Regions from separate parts of the Pandoraea sp. NPDC090278 genome, predicted to be linked through region 1. Evidence: predicted binding sites of a transcription regulator. Region 1 holds the regulator's gene; each other region holds the start of a gene.
What was found. Region 1 encodes FNR, which switches genes on or off when oxygen is low (the NO sensors DNR and NnrR bind a similar motif). Its sites were predicted from a motif close to TTGATNNNNATCAA; they were not measured.
Positions count from the first base shown of each region.

Region 2: yiaY (L-threonine dehydrogenase) is a predicted target of FNR. The motif match lies at 1,280-1,293, and genes of this name have one in related genera.
Region 3: hemN (oxygen-independent coproporphyrinogen III oxidase) is a predicted target of FNR. The motif match lies at 1,073-1,086, and genes of this name have one in related genera.
Region 4: ACIQWO_RS16325 (OmpW family protein) is a predicted target of FNR. The motif match lies at 1,372-1,385, and genes of this name have one in related genera.

Region 1 is NZ_JBIVYJ010000001.1:698,706-701,803, reverse strand. It holds gene scpB (SMC-Scp complex subunit ScpB) at 1-982, opposite strand, end outside; gene fnr (fumarate/nitrate reduction transcriptional regulator Fnr) at 1,321-2,067, shown strand; gene ACIQWO_RS03060 (YybH family protein) at 2,375-2,809, shown strand; gene ACIQWO_RS03055 (LysR family transcriptional regulator) at 2,816-3,098, opposite strand, start outside.
Region 2 is NZ_JBIVYJ010000008.1:175,841-178,938, forward strand. It holds gene yiaY (L-threonine dehydrogenase) at 10-1,158, opposite strand; gene ACIQWO_RS25035 (aldehyde dehydrogenase family protein) at 1,319-2,839, opposite strand.
Region 3 is NZ_JBIVYJ010000002.1:522,671-525,768, reverse strand. It holds gene ACIQWO_RS10660 (LysR family transcriptional regulator) at 1-686, opposite strand, end outside; gene hemN (oxygen-independent coproporphyrinogen III oxidase) at 1,237-2,676, shown strand; gene ACIQWO_RS10650 (YbdD/YjiX family protein) at 2,814-3,011, opposite strand; gene ACIQWO_RS10645 (carbon starvation CstA family protein) at 3,050-3,098, opposite strand, start outside.
Region 4 is NZ_JBIVYJ010000004.1:268,103-271,200, forward strand. It holds gene ACIQWO_RS16320 (DUF2946 domain-containing protein) at 1-297, opposite strand, end outside; gene ACIQWO_RS16325 (OmpW family protein) at 609-1,310, opposite strand; gene ACIQWO_RS16330 (penicillin-binding protein 1A) at 1,486-3,098, shown strand, end outside.

The DNA of each region.
Region 1 (3,098 bases):
GCGCGCCTTCTTCTATATCGACGCTCTGCACATCTTGCGGCGAATCGTCGCCGGCAGGAACCGCAGATTCCGATACTTCGGAAAATTCCTCGTGTTGCGCATCGGCATCGTCTTGCTCACTGACGTGCGCAGCGTCTCCGAGTTCCGCCACATCGGGCGAAATCTCAGCCGATGCATCGGCGTCGAGCGCCACAACATCGGTCGATGCCTGCACTTCGCCTTCGGCCAGCACGGCGTCAAGCAGCGCCTCTTCCGACAGCGCGTCGTCACCGACCGGCGCCGGACGTTGGTCCTCCGGCAGCCCCTGCGCAAGCGGCAGATCGTCGGCACGCGTTTGCGCCAGACGGGCCAGTGCCTCGGCATCGGCCACCGGCGCATCGTCCGTGGCTTCCGCTTCAACTTCTTCGCCCTCGGCACGCTCACCGAATTCGATGTTCTGCTGCGCCAGCAGATCGATCTGCGCCTGCGCGGCCGGGTCTTCCAACGGCGGCAACGCATCGAGCGCGCGTAGGCCGAGGTCGTCCAGGAAGTCCTTGGTCGTCACATACAGACCAGGGCGTCCCGGCACGTCGCGATGACCGATCACTTCAATCCAGCCACGATCTTCGAGCTGCTTGATGATCTGCGTATTGACCGTCACGCCGCGAATCTCTTCGATATCGCCACGCGTAACCGGTTGACGGTAAGCAATGATCGCCAGCGTCTCCATCACAGCGCGCGAGTACTTCGGCGGCTTCTCTGGATTGAGGCGGTCAAGGTATTCACGCATGCGCGGACGGCTTTGGAAACGCCAGCCGGTGGCCAGCGCCACCAATTCCACACCTCGGCCGTCCCATTGCACGCGGATTTCCTCGAGCAGCGCGCGCACCGTGTCACCAGACACGGCGTCATTGAAGAGCTTACGCAGATCGCCGACCTTGAGCGGCTCCTGCGCGCAAATCAACGCGGTCTCGAGGACGAGTTTCGCCTCTTGGGTATTCATGTGCGACTAAGCAGACCGGGGGCTTGGCGACCCGGTATCAGGAATAAATGGATGCTTGGAACCAGAAAACGGTCGTCGATGGAAGACTACCGTTTCGCATAAGCGCGCGCCCTATTGTGTTCGGTCGTAGTGACGGCGGCGCGACCAGAATGCTTCGAAACGACCTGCCGGGAAAACGCCCAGGCCGATAGTACGGCAAGACGGACGTCCGGTATGTGCGCAATTATTACTGAAACATCCACGTCCGTAAAGCGCCGTCACAAACCTTCGCGTCCCGGCTGTCGAAACGACGGGTCGACGCCTCATGGTAAACTCTCGAAATAACTTCAGGGGCCTCCATGACCACCGACATCGGTCGCATTCCCGGCAACCCCATCCCGGTTGCTCAGCCTCGTTGTTCCACGTGCTCGCTGGGGCAGTTCTGCCTGCCCGTCGGCATCCCTGAGCCGGAGCTGGAACGACTGGACGCACTCGTGAGCGAGCGCCGCCGCCTCAAGAAAGGCGAAGTGCTCTATCACGCCAACGATGACCTCACCGCCGTCTATGGCATTCGTTTCGGGTCGCTCAAAAGCTGCGTCACGGCCCCCGACGGCCGTGAACAGGTCGTCGGCTTCCACCTTCAGGGCGAGCTGATCGGCCTCGACGCCATAGCCGACAACCATCACCCGACCACTGCCGTGGCGCTCGAAGACAGCGAACTGTGCATCGCCCGTTTCGGCGAGCTGGAGACGCTTTCGCGCCAAGTGCCGTCGCTGCAACGCCAGTTGCATCGTCTGATGAGCCAGGAAATCCGCAACGAGCACCAGCAACTGCTCGCCCTGGGGACGATGCGCGCCGAGGAGCGTCTGGCTGTCTTCCTGCTGAATCTCTCCGAGCGCCTGTCCGCACGGGGTTACGCTGCCAACGAGTTCGTGCTGCGCATGAGCCGTGAGGAAATCGGCAGCTTCCTGGGTCTCAAACTGGAGACGGTCAGCCGCCTGTTCTCGCGTTTCGCACAGAATGGGATGATCGAAATCCGTCAACGCCACGTCAAGATCATCGACGGCGCCGCCCTGCGCGAACTCGCTGGCGTGCATCACTGCTGATCCGGCTTCCGGGGGCGCTGAGCGCCCCCGCTCATACGCCCCCGCCTGCTCGCTCACACTTCCCCACAGAACACCGTACCCTCTGCGCCGCGATTCTCCCGCGTTGCCGATCTGCCTCTAATGCGCTACTGATCCGTTACCGATAAGCTACCGGCCGGGCGCTCCCGGTGCCTTGCGCCAGATCAAAAGGACCGACGTTCGACAAGCCCCGGCAAAGGCTCCATAATCGGCGCGTTCGCCGCCCCGCCCGTCGGCCGAGGGCGACCACGCATACGACACGCGCTTGTCTCCGATGGAGGACGCCGTTATGCCCGCTGCCATATTTCTCAGTCCGGAAGACGCCGAACACGCGTTCTACGAAGCGCTGCGCGCTGGCGATACGGACTTGCTGATGGACGTCTGGTCGGAAGACGAGGAAGTCGTGTGCATTCACCCTGCGGGGCCACGGCACGTGGGCCCTGCGGCGGTCAGAACAAGCTGGCGGGAGGTTCTCGCCAAAGGCGGCCTGCAGGTGACGGCGAATCACCTTCAAGTGGCCCACAATCCGTTGTGCGCCGTTCACAACGTGCTTGAGCAGATTCAGGTCGAGAGCCAGCCGGAAGCGCGCTTCGCGTTCGTGCTCGCCACGAACGTCTATCTGAAAGAAGCCGACGGTTGGCGCCTGGTACTGCATCACGCCAGCCCGGCCATCGGCCACGAAGACACCGGCTCACAGATGCCGAGGACGCATCGGCTCCATTGAGCAAGCCTAAGTCGCCCGCCCGCCAGCACCCGTCGGCCACTGCGCCTCCCAGTACGGCACCGGGCTGAAGCGCGCCTGCAGGAACTCGATCATCGCCTGCGTCTTGGGCGGTACGAACACCCGGCTCGGATAGACAGCCCAGATGGCGACCTCCTCCGCGAGCGGATACGCCGGTAACACCGGCACCAGTTCCCCCCGCTGCAAGTGGGCCGCGACATCCCACGTCGACTTCAGCGCAATACCCAACCCCGCCAGCACCGCGTCGCGCAGCACCTCCCCGTTATCCGAC
Region 2 (3,098 bases), on a different contig from region 1:
GGCGCCTGATTAGAACGCCCGCAGGAAAATCGCTTCGATTTCCGCTTGCTCAGCGCGACGCGGGTTGGTGAACCCGCAGGCGTCCTGCATTGCGTTGACAGCGAGCGTCGGGACGTCTTCCTTCTTCGCCCCGAGTTCGGCCAGCCCAGCCGGAATGCCGATGTCCTTCGACAACCGGCGAATCGCGGCGATGGCGACCTTCGCACCTTCCTCGTCGCTCAACCCTTCGACCTTTTCTCCCATCGCCTGCGCAATGTCTTTCAGACGTGCCGCGCTGGTGCTCGCATTGAACTCTTCCACGTGCGGCAGCAGCACAGCGTTGCACACGCCGTGCGGCAGATCGTAGAACCCGCCCAACTGGTGCGCCATCGCGTGCACGTAACCGAGCGATGCGTTGTTGAACGCCATGCCCGCCAGGAACTGTGCATACGCCATGTTCTCGCGCGCGGTCATGTCGTCGCCGTGCGACACCGCGCGACGCAGGTTCTGCGAGATCAGCGTGACGGCCTTCAACGCACACGCGTCGGTGATCGGTGTGGCCGCCGTCGACACGTAAGCTTCGGTGGCGTGCGTCAGTGCATCCATGCCGGTCGCGGCCGTCAGCCCCTTGGGCATCGCCGCCATCAGCGCCGGATCGTTGACGGACAACAACGGTGTGACGTTGCGGTCAACGATGGCCATCTTCACATGACGCTTTTCGTCCGTGATGATGCAAAAGCGCGTCATCTCGCTTGCGGTGCCCGCCGTCGTGTTGATCGCGACGAGCGGCAATTGCGGCTTCTTCGACTGATCGACGCCTTCATACTCCGAGATGTGACCGCCATTCGTCGCGCACAGCGCAATCCCCTTCGCGCAGTCATGCGGCGAGCCGCCACCCAGCGAAATCACGAAGTCGCACTGGTTCTGTTTAAGGATTGCCAGACCCGCTTCGACGTTGCTCACCGTGGGGTTCGGCTTGGCACCATCGAAGACGACGGCCTGAATGTCCTGCTGCGTCAGCAGCTTCGCCACTTTCTCGGCGACGCCCGCCTTCGCGAGACCGGCATCGGTCACGATCAGGGCGCGGCGGAAATGGTATTGGCGCAGGGCGGCAATCGCTTCGTCGAGACTGCCCACGCCCATCATGTTGACGGCGGGAATGAAGAAAGTCGTGCTCATCGTCATGCTCCTTATCTGTTCTGTGAGGGGTACGCCCCGCGCGCCAATGGCGCGACGGGGTGTCCAGAATCATCTTTTGCATGCATCAAAGACAGCATCGCACTCGCTGCGCGATGCGTCTTTGATCTACTGCAAGGTCACATACGACTAGAGGGATTGCTCAGAAGAAACCGAGCGGATTGACGTCGTAACTCACGAGCAAATTTTTCGTCTGCTGGTAGTGGTCGAGCATCATCTTGTGCGTCTCGCGGCCGATGCCGGACTTCTTGTAGCCGCCGAACGCCGCGTGGGCCGGGTAGAGGTGATAGCAGTTCGTCCACACACGCCCCGCCTGAATGCCACGGCCCATGCGATAGGCGCGATTGATGTCGCGCGTCCATACGCCAGCGCCCAGACCGAACTCCGTGTCGTTGGCGATGGCGAGGGCTTCGGCTTCGTTCTTAAAGGTCGTCACGCCGACCACCGGGCCGAAGATTTCTTCCTGGAACACGCGCATGCGGTTCTCGCCCTTGAGCAGGGTGGGCTGGATGTAGAAGCCCGACGCGAGCGGTCCGTCGAGCATCTCGATGCCGCCGCCCGTCAGTACCTGTGCACCTTCCTTACGCGCCAGATCGAGATACGTGAGGATCTTGTCGAACTGCTGTTGCGACGCCTGTGCGCCCACGGCCGTCTCGGTATCGAGCGGATCGCCGCGCTTGATGCGCTCGACCCGTTTCATCACCACCTCCATGAAGGGCTCGTAAATCGACTCCTGGACGAGCGCACGCGACGGACAGGTGCAGACCTCGCCCTGATTCAGGAAGCCCAGCACGAGGCCTTCTGCGGCCTTCTCGATGAACTCCGGCTCCCCATGCATGATGTCGTCGAAGAAGATGTTCGGCGACTTGCCGCCCAGCTCGACGGTGCTCGGAATCAGGTTGGCGGCGGCGCGCGTCAGGATGTGATTGCCGACGGGCGTCGAACCCGTAAAGGCGATCTTTGCGATGCGCTTGCTCGTCGCCAGCGCTTCACCCGCCTCCTTACCGAAGCCTTGCACGATGTTGAGGACGCCGGGCGGCAACAGATCGCCGACCAGTTCGGCAAACAGCGTGATCGTCAGCGGCGTTTGCTCGGCGGGCTTGAGCACCACGCAGTTGCCTGCCGCGAGCGCGGGAGCAAGCTTCCATGCCGCCATCAGCAACGGGAAATTCCACGGGATGATCTGACCGACCACGCCCAGCGGCTCATGGAAGTGATACGCGGCAGTGTGCTCGTCGATCTCGGCGGCGGTGCCTTCCTGCGCGCGGATGCAACCGGCGAAGTAACGGAAGTGATCGACGGCCAGCGGCAAGTCTGCGGCGAGCGTCTCGCGCACAGGTTTGCCGTTGTCCCACGTCTCCGCCACGGCGAAGCGCTCCAGTTGCGATTCCAGCCGGTCGGCGATCTGCAACAGAATGCGTGAGCGGGCCTGTACGGACGTCTTCCCCCACTTGGCCGCTGCCGCATGCGCTGCGTCGAGCGCCAGTTCGATGTCTGCGCCGTTCGAGCGGGGGAATTCGCCGATGACCGCACCGGTGACCGGCGATGTGTTGGTGAAGTACTGGCCCTCCACGGGTGGCACGAACCTGCCGCCGATGAAGTTCTCGTAACGCGGTTGTAGGGACAACAGGGCACCGGGCGTGCCGGGCGGGGCGTATTTCATGTTGTGTCTCCGGATATCGTTGTAGCGCGGACGTTGGCTGCGCAAGACGCTACTAAGCAAGTCGTGGGCCAGACATCCGAATCCGCGCAACGACGCGCCCTGGCGGCGAGCTGGACGGCGCGGTGTGTATCGATTCCGTGACACCTGTGTCCTGCGGTGTGGCACACGCTGTCTCAGGACTGTGACAGCGCCGTCAGCTTCAGAACCTGCGTCAATCGCTTTGCGTTTTCCGATTGATACAGCGCATTGCAATCGCTTC
Region 3 (3,098 bases), on a different contig from region 1:
TGACGTAGCAGCGCCGTGTTGTTGCAGATGAGCTTGTTCTGCACGCGCACACGGACTTCGCCGTCCGGCCCGGCAAACACGCGGTCGTCGCTCCAGAACTCGCTGGGCAGACCCAGCACGCCGTGCTCGCCCAGCTCTTGCGGCGTGACCGGTTCACCATGTTCGGCGATATACGCGGGCGACGCGCACAGCATCACACGCGTCTCCGCGAGCACGCGCGAAATCAGGCTTTCGCTGTTGATCATGCGCGTGAGCAGAATGCCGCAGTCGTAGCCTTCTTCGACCAGATCGACGGCCCTGTCGGTCAGTGTGAGATCGACCACGACCTTCGGGTGCAGCTCCTGATACTTCTTGACCAGCGGCGCAAGATTGCGCACCCCGAACGACACGGGCGCGACGACCTTCAAGGTGCCTTTGGGGTCGCGTGACGCACTGGAGATGAGGGCGTCGGCTTCATCGACTTCGTCGATGATCTGCCGACAGCGTTCGAGATACACCTGCCCGGCGCCGGTCAGCGACAGGCTACGGGTGGTGCGGTTGAGCAAGCGAACGCCGAGATGCGATTCCAGTTCTGCGACGTGCCGCGTGACCACAGCGGCGGACAGATCCATCTGGGCGGCCGTACGGGCGAAACTCCCGTTATCGGCCACTTTGACGAAAACGCGCATCGATTGCAGACGGTCCATGTTGTTTCCAATCGTGATGTGCCGCGTCGTTCCGGCAGAAGCGCAAAGGGCGTATGCGCGTATGGGCAGACCGGCAAGCTGCCAGCACTGCGGATACCTGGGGAAATTCGCTAAAACCCGCGGGCACCGGTCGGACCGCCGCCCCGGCGGTTCCGGGGCGAGCCTCGCGCGTGCCGCCAGGGCTGTCGACACGGCGGGGACTTCAATAAGGCGCTAGCTTACCGTAGACGACAAAAAATTGCCTGCCGCGGCAATGATTTCGGTGCACGTCAGGCGTGCCGCGTGCGCACCGCGACGCAAGAATTCACTTCCAATGCGGCGATTTGCGCAACGACGTCCCGCATTGCAGGCGTCTCACGCGGCTTGCATGCCGCCGACAAGGCTGTTTGACGCAGGTCACGGCGCGTCGCGCGTGGCGGGGCTAGAGTCGAGTGTCTCCTATGTTTCGGGCCTCGTCATGAACCCCCTTCCCATTTTGTCGACGCCTTGCGCCAGTTCCCCTGACGATCCGCATGTCGGCAAACCGTGTCCGGGCTGCACATCCCGCAGTTTGGGAGCAGATCCCGGGCATTCGCGCTGCCGGACCCGCACAGCGCCGCCGTCTCCGGCATCGGCCAGTCCCGTTCAGTTCGACGCGCGTCTGCTCAGCCGTTACGACGTGAACGGACCGCGCTACACCTCGTATCCGACCGCGCTGCAATTCCACGACGATTTCGGTGTGGGCGACTACGCCCGCGCCGCCGCGCAATCCAAGCGCACCGGCAAACCGGTCTCGCTGTATCTGCACGTGCCGTTTTGCGACACGGTGTGTTTCTACTGTGCGTGCACCAAGATCGTGACGAACAACCGCGCGCATGCAGACGCCTATGTCAAGCGTCTTCACGCGGAAATCGCGCGGCAGGCGACGTTGCTCGGCGCTGGCCGCACGCTCGCACAGATGCACTGGGGCGGCGGCACCCCGACGTTCCTCTCACTGGAACAGATCGCCTCGCTCGTCGACGCCATCAGCCGTCACTTCGTCATGACACCCGACGACAGCGCCGAATACGCCATCGAGATCGATCCGCGAAGCGCGGGGCCGGCGTCCATTCGTGCGCTTCGCGCCCTCGGCTTCAACCGACTCTCCATCGGTGTGCAGGACTTCGATCCGCGCGTTCAGGAGGCGATTCACCGCGTGCAGCCTCGCGCGCTCGTAGAAGCGACGCTGGACGCTGCGCGCAACTGTGGCTTCAAGTCCGTCAATTTCGATCTGATCTACGGCCTGCCACATCAGACGACCGCATCCTTCTCGAACACGCTCGACGCTGTCATCGAGATGGCTCCGGAGCGTTTGTCGGTCTTCAGCTACGCGCATCTGCCGCAACAGTTCAAGATGCAGCGCTGTCTGCCCGACGCGCTGCCGGACGGTCCTGAAAAGCTCGCGTTGCTGCAAACGATCATCGCGCGGCTGACGGCCGCCGGTTACGTCTACATCGGCATGGATCACTTCGCGCGCCCCGACGACGAACTCGCCCTCGCGCAAGCGGCTGGCACGCTGCATCGCAACTTCCAGGGTTACAGCACGCGGGCCGATTGCGATCTCATCGGTGTGGGCATGTCGGCCATTGGCCGTGTGGGCGACAGCTATGCGCAGAATGCCAAGACGCTCAAAACGTACTACGACGCCATCGACGCGGGCGGTCTTGCGATTGCGCGCGGCGTGCAACTCGATCGGGACGACCACATCCGGCGCGATGTCATCTCGCGACTCATGTGTCACATGACGCTGGACTTCAGCACAATCGAAGATGCCCACGACATCGACTTCGTCGCTTACTTCGCGAGCGAACTCGGCGAGCTGGCCGATCTCGCGGCAGACGGGCTCGTGGCCATCGATGCACACGGACTGCGCGTGCTACCCGCCGGACGCCTGCTCGTGCGTGTGGTGGCGCAAGTTTTCGACAGCTACCGCCGCAGCACCGCCAACGCGCGATGCGCCAAGGTCATGTGACGTCGACAGACCGCAAGCGCCGGGGCACGCAAACCGTCGCATGAAAGCAAAACGCCCGGTGGGATCTCCACCGGGCGTTTTTCATTCTCGACGGCATCGAAGGGTGATCGATGCCGCACTCGAATGCTCAGTTGCGTTCAGCAGCAGCGGCCACCGCTCTTGCCACCGTAGCGCGCCTCCTGCCGTTCGCGGAAGAACGCCTCGTAGCTCATGACCGGCCGATCCGGATGCGTGGCCTGCATGTGCGCCACATACGTGTCGTAATCGGGCAAGCCGACCATCAATCGCATGGCCTGTCCCAGATACCGTCCGACCTTACCGACTTCATCGAGCATGGGGTGTCCTCCGCTGTGCGTCCACGTGTGCGCCGTGCTCAGACCCGCTGCCCGGAGGGCATCGGCTCGAACGGCGTTTCCTGGGCC
Region 4 (3,098 bases), on a different contig from region 1:
GTTGCCGTGCTCGCTGTGCAGACCCGTGGGCTGAGCTTGAGCAGGATTGGGCGCAGGCGGTGCCTGCGCGTCGCCATGGCCGCTGTGGCCGTCATGCGCGGGCTCCCGTTGGGCGTCAGCGCGCGGGGTGGTGTTCGTGCCCAGCGAGGCCTGTGTGCCCTGCACCGTGCAGTAGACCGCGAACGGATCCGTCTGCATCGCGGCGCGCCATTGCGCAATCGCAGGCATGAGCGCAGCCAGCAGGATCGCCAGCAGGGCGATCCCGATTGCGACGCGATGCTGACGAAGCTTGCGCATGCTGGGCCGGATCAAACAGATGGATGAAAAATACGGGAATCGCCGGGCTGTCGAGTGGATCAGCCCGCGAGAGTGTCCTGCGATGACGTCATAAGCTCATCACGTCATCAGCTAACCGCGCGGATCGCCGCGAAGGCAAAGGCGTGGATCAGGCGACTCTCGGGAAAGGAGGCATTGTAGGGGGTCTTGTCGAGGGGCGTAAATGCTTTGCGTTCGCATGTAGGGACGACGCGACAATTTGCCGCATCGTCCGATGGAACCAAAAAAAGGAGCGCCACGGCCCCCCGGCACGTGGCGCCCCACACCGGATATCAGAACTTCATGCCGACGCCTACGCCGACGATCAGCGGATCGATGTGCAACGTGCCGAGGTCGGTGCCCGCGAGCGACGTATCGGTCTTCATCCAGATCTTCTTGATGTCGATGTTGAAGAAAAGGTTTTTCGTCATCTGAATGTCGACACCGGCTTGCAGCGCCGGTCCGACGCTGTGGTTCTTGATCGAGATCGGGGTGCCGCCTGCATTCAGGTTGCTGTTCCAGAAGCGCGTGTAGTTGATACCGGCGCCAACATACGGACGCACCTTTCCCGCGTGATTGAAGTGGTATTGCAGCAGGAGTGTCGGCGGCAGCACGTTCACGCCGCCGAGGTGCCCGAGGTTCGACGTGAGTTGATGGCGCGACATGCCAAGAATGAGTTCGACGCCCACGTTGTCGAGAATCATGTACGTGAAGTCGAGTTCCGGCACGATGGCGTTGTTGACGGTGACGCCGAGCGTCGGCAGAACGCTGCCACTCGCATGCGAGTCCGGCAGGATACCGATGGCGCGTACGCGCGCGAGGATGTCACCGGCATAGATGCCCTGCGAGCTGTCCTTGATGAAACCGAAGGTCTTCGTGGGGGCCGTGTTGTCGGCGGCCTGTGCCGTGCTTTGTGCGAAGGCAGATGCGCTGAAGAGGGCGGCACCGGTAGTCAGTGCGGCGGCGAGAGCCGTGGCGCCGAGGGAGTGCTTCATGATGTTGTCCAAAGTCGTGAGTGAGCACGACCGATGGTAGAAGCACGATGCGCTGCGGAACTTGATGCGCGTCAAGCGAGAGACAGCGCGCACGCGTGATGCGACAAACTGTCGCGTGCGCCGGTTTTGGTAGGATGCGGACTTTGCCACGCATTCCCCCATCGTGAAGCGCCCGATTTCGTCGCTGTTTTCTTCGCTGCTGCACGCCGTCGCCCAAGCAGGTCGACGGGGTCTTCGCCTTTTGCAACCGCTGGCCCCGTATGCAGCGCGCGCCTGGCATCACCTGCGCCATCCCACGCGTCGAGGTGTGCTGATCGGCATCGCGGCGCTGCCTTGTCTGCTCGTCGCTTATACGCTGATCCTGATTCCGTTCACGCCGAGCATTCGCGACATTCGCCGGGCCAAAGTCGACCAGCCTGCGCAGGTCTTGTCCGCCGATGGGAAGCTGTTGGCCGAGTTCCGGCCGTCGAACCGCGAGTGGGTGGCGTTGAAGGACATCTCGCCCAACGTCGTCAAGGCGTTGGTGTCGACGGAAGACCATCGCTTTTACGAACACCACGGCATCGATCTGAAGCGTACGGCAGGGGCGGCGCTGCGCACGTTCTCGGGCGACCGTCAGGGCGGCTCGACGATTACGCAACAGCTCGCCCGCAATTTGTACCCGGACGACATCGGCCGCGCCCCGACGCTCACTCGCAAACTCAAGGAAGCGATCACCGCGCTCAAAATCGAGGCGCTGTACACGAAGCCCGAGATTCTCGAGACGTACCTGAACACGGTGCCCTTCCTGTACAACGCATACGGCATCGAAATGGCCGCGCGTACGTACTTCGACAAGTCTGCCGATCAGTTGGACGTCGTCGAAGCCGCCACGCTCGTCGGCATGCTCAAGGGCAACAGCTATTACAACCCGGTGATCAATCCCGAGCGCGCACTGCAACGCCGTAACACGGTGCTTGCGCAGATGGTGAAGTTCGGCGATCTCGATGAATCGAAGCTCGCGGCGCTGCAAAAGCGGCCGTTGCGCGTCGACTTCGAACGTCAGACGGAAGAGCCGGGGCCCGCACCGCACTTCGCACTGCAATTGCGCAAGTGGCTGATCGGCTGGGCGGATCGCAACGACTACAACATCTACTCGGACGGTCTGGTGGTGCACACCACCATCGACGCGCGCTTGCAGTCTATGGCGACGCAAGCGCTCACGCGTCAGGCGAATCAATTGCAAGGCATTGCCGACGCGAACTGGTCGGCACGCGGTGGTTGGCGTGACAGTACGGCGCTGGTCCAGTCGTTCGTGCGCGAGACGGCGGAATATCGCAACGCCGTGGCCGGGGGCGAAGCGCCCGAAGCGGCGATGAAGCGTCTGTTCGCCGACAAGACGTTCATGCAGAACCTGCGCACGACGAAGACGCGCGTGCAAGCCGGTTTCCTCGCCATCGATCCGCGCACCGGCGAAATCCGCGCGTGGGTCGGCAGCCGCGACTTCACGACCGATCCGTTCGATCACGTGCAGCAGGCGCGTCGTCAGCCGGGTTCGACGTTCAAGCCGTTTGTGTATGGTGCGGCCTTCGTCAAGGGACGCAAGCCGGACGACACCATCGTCGATCAGGTCGTGGAGATTCCGCTCGCGGGCGGTGAGATCTGGCGACCCAGCGACGACACCACGCCAACCAACAAGCCGATGAAGCTCGCCGACGCGCTGGCGCAATCGCGCAACACCGTCACGGCGCAGTTGATGCAGGATGTCGGACCCTCGCGTGTGGTCGGCCTCGCTCGCGCGATGGGCGT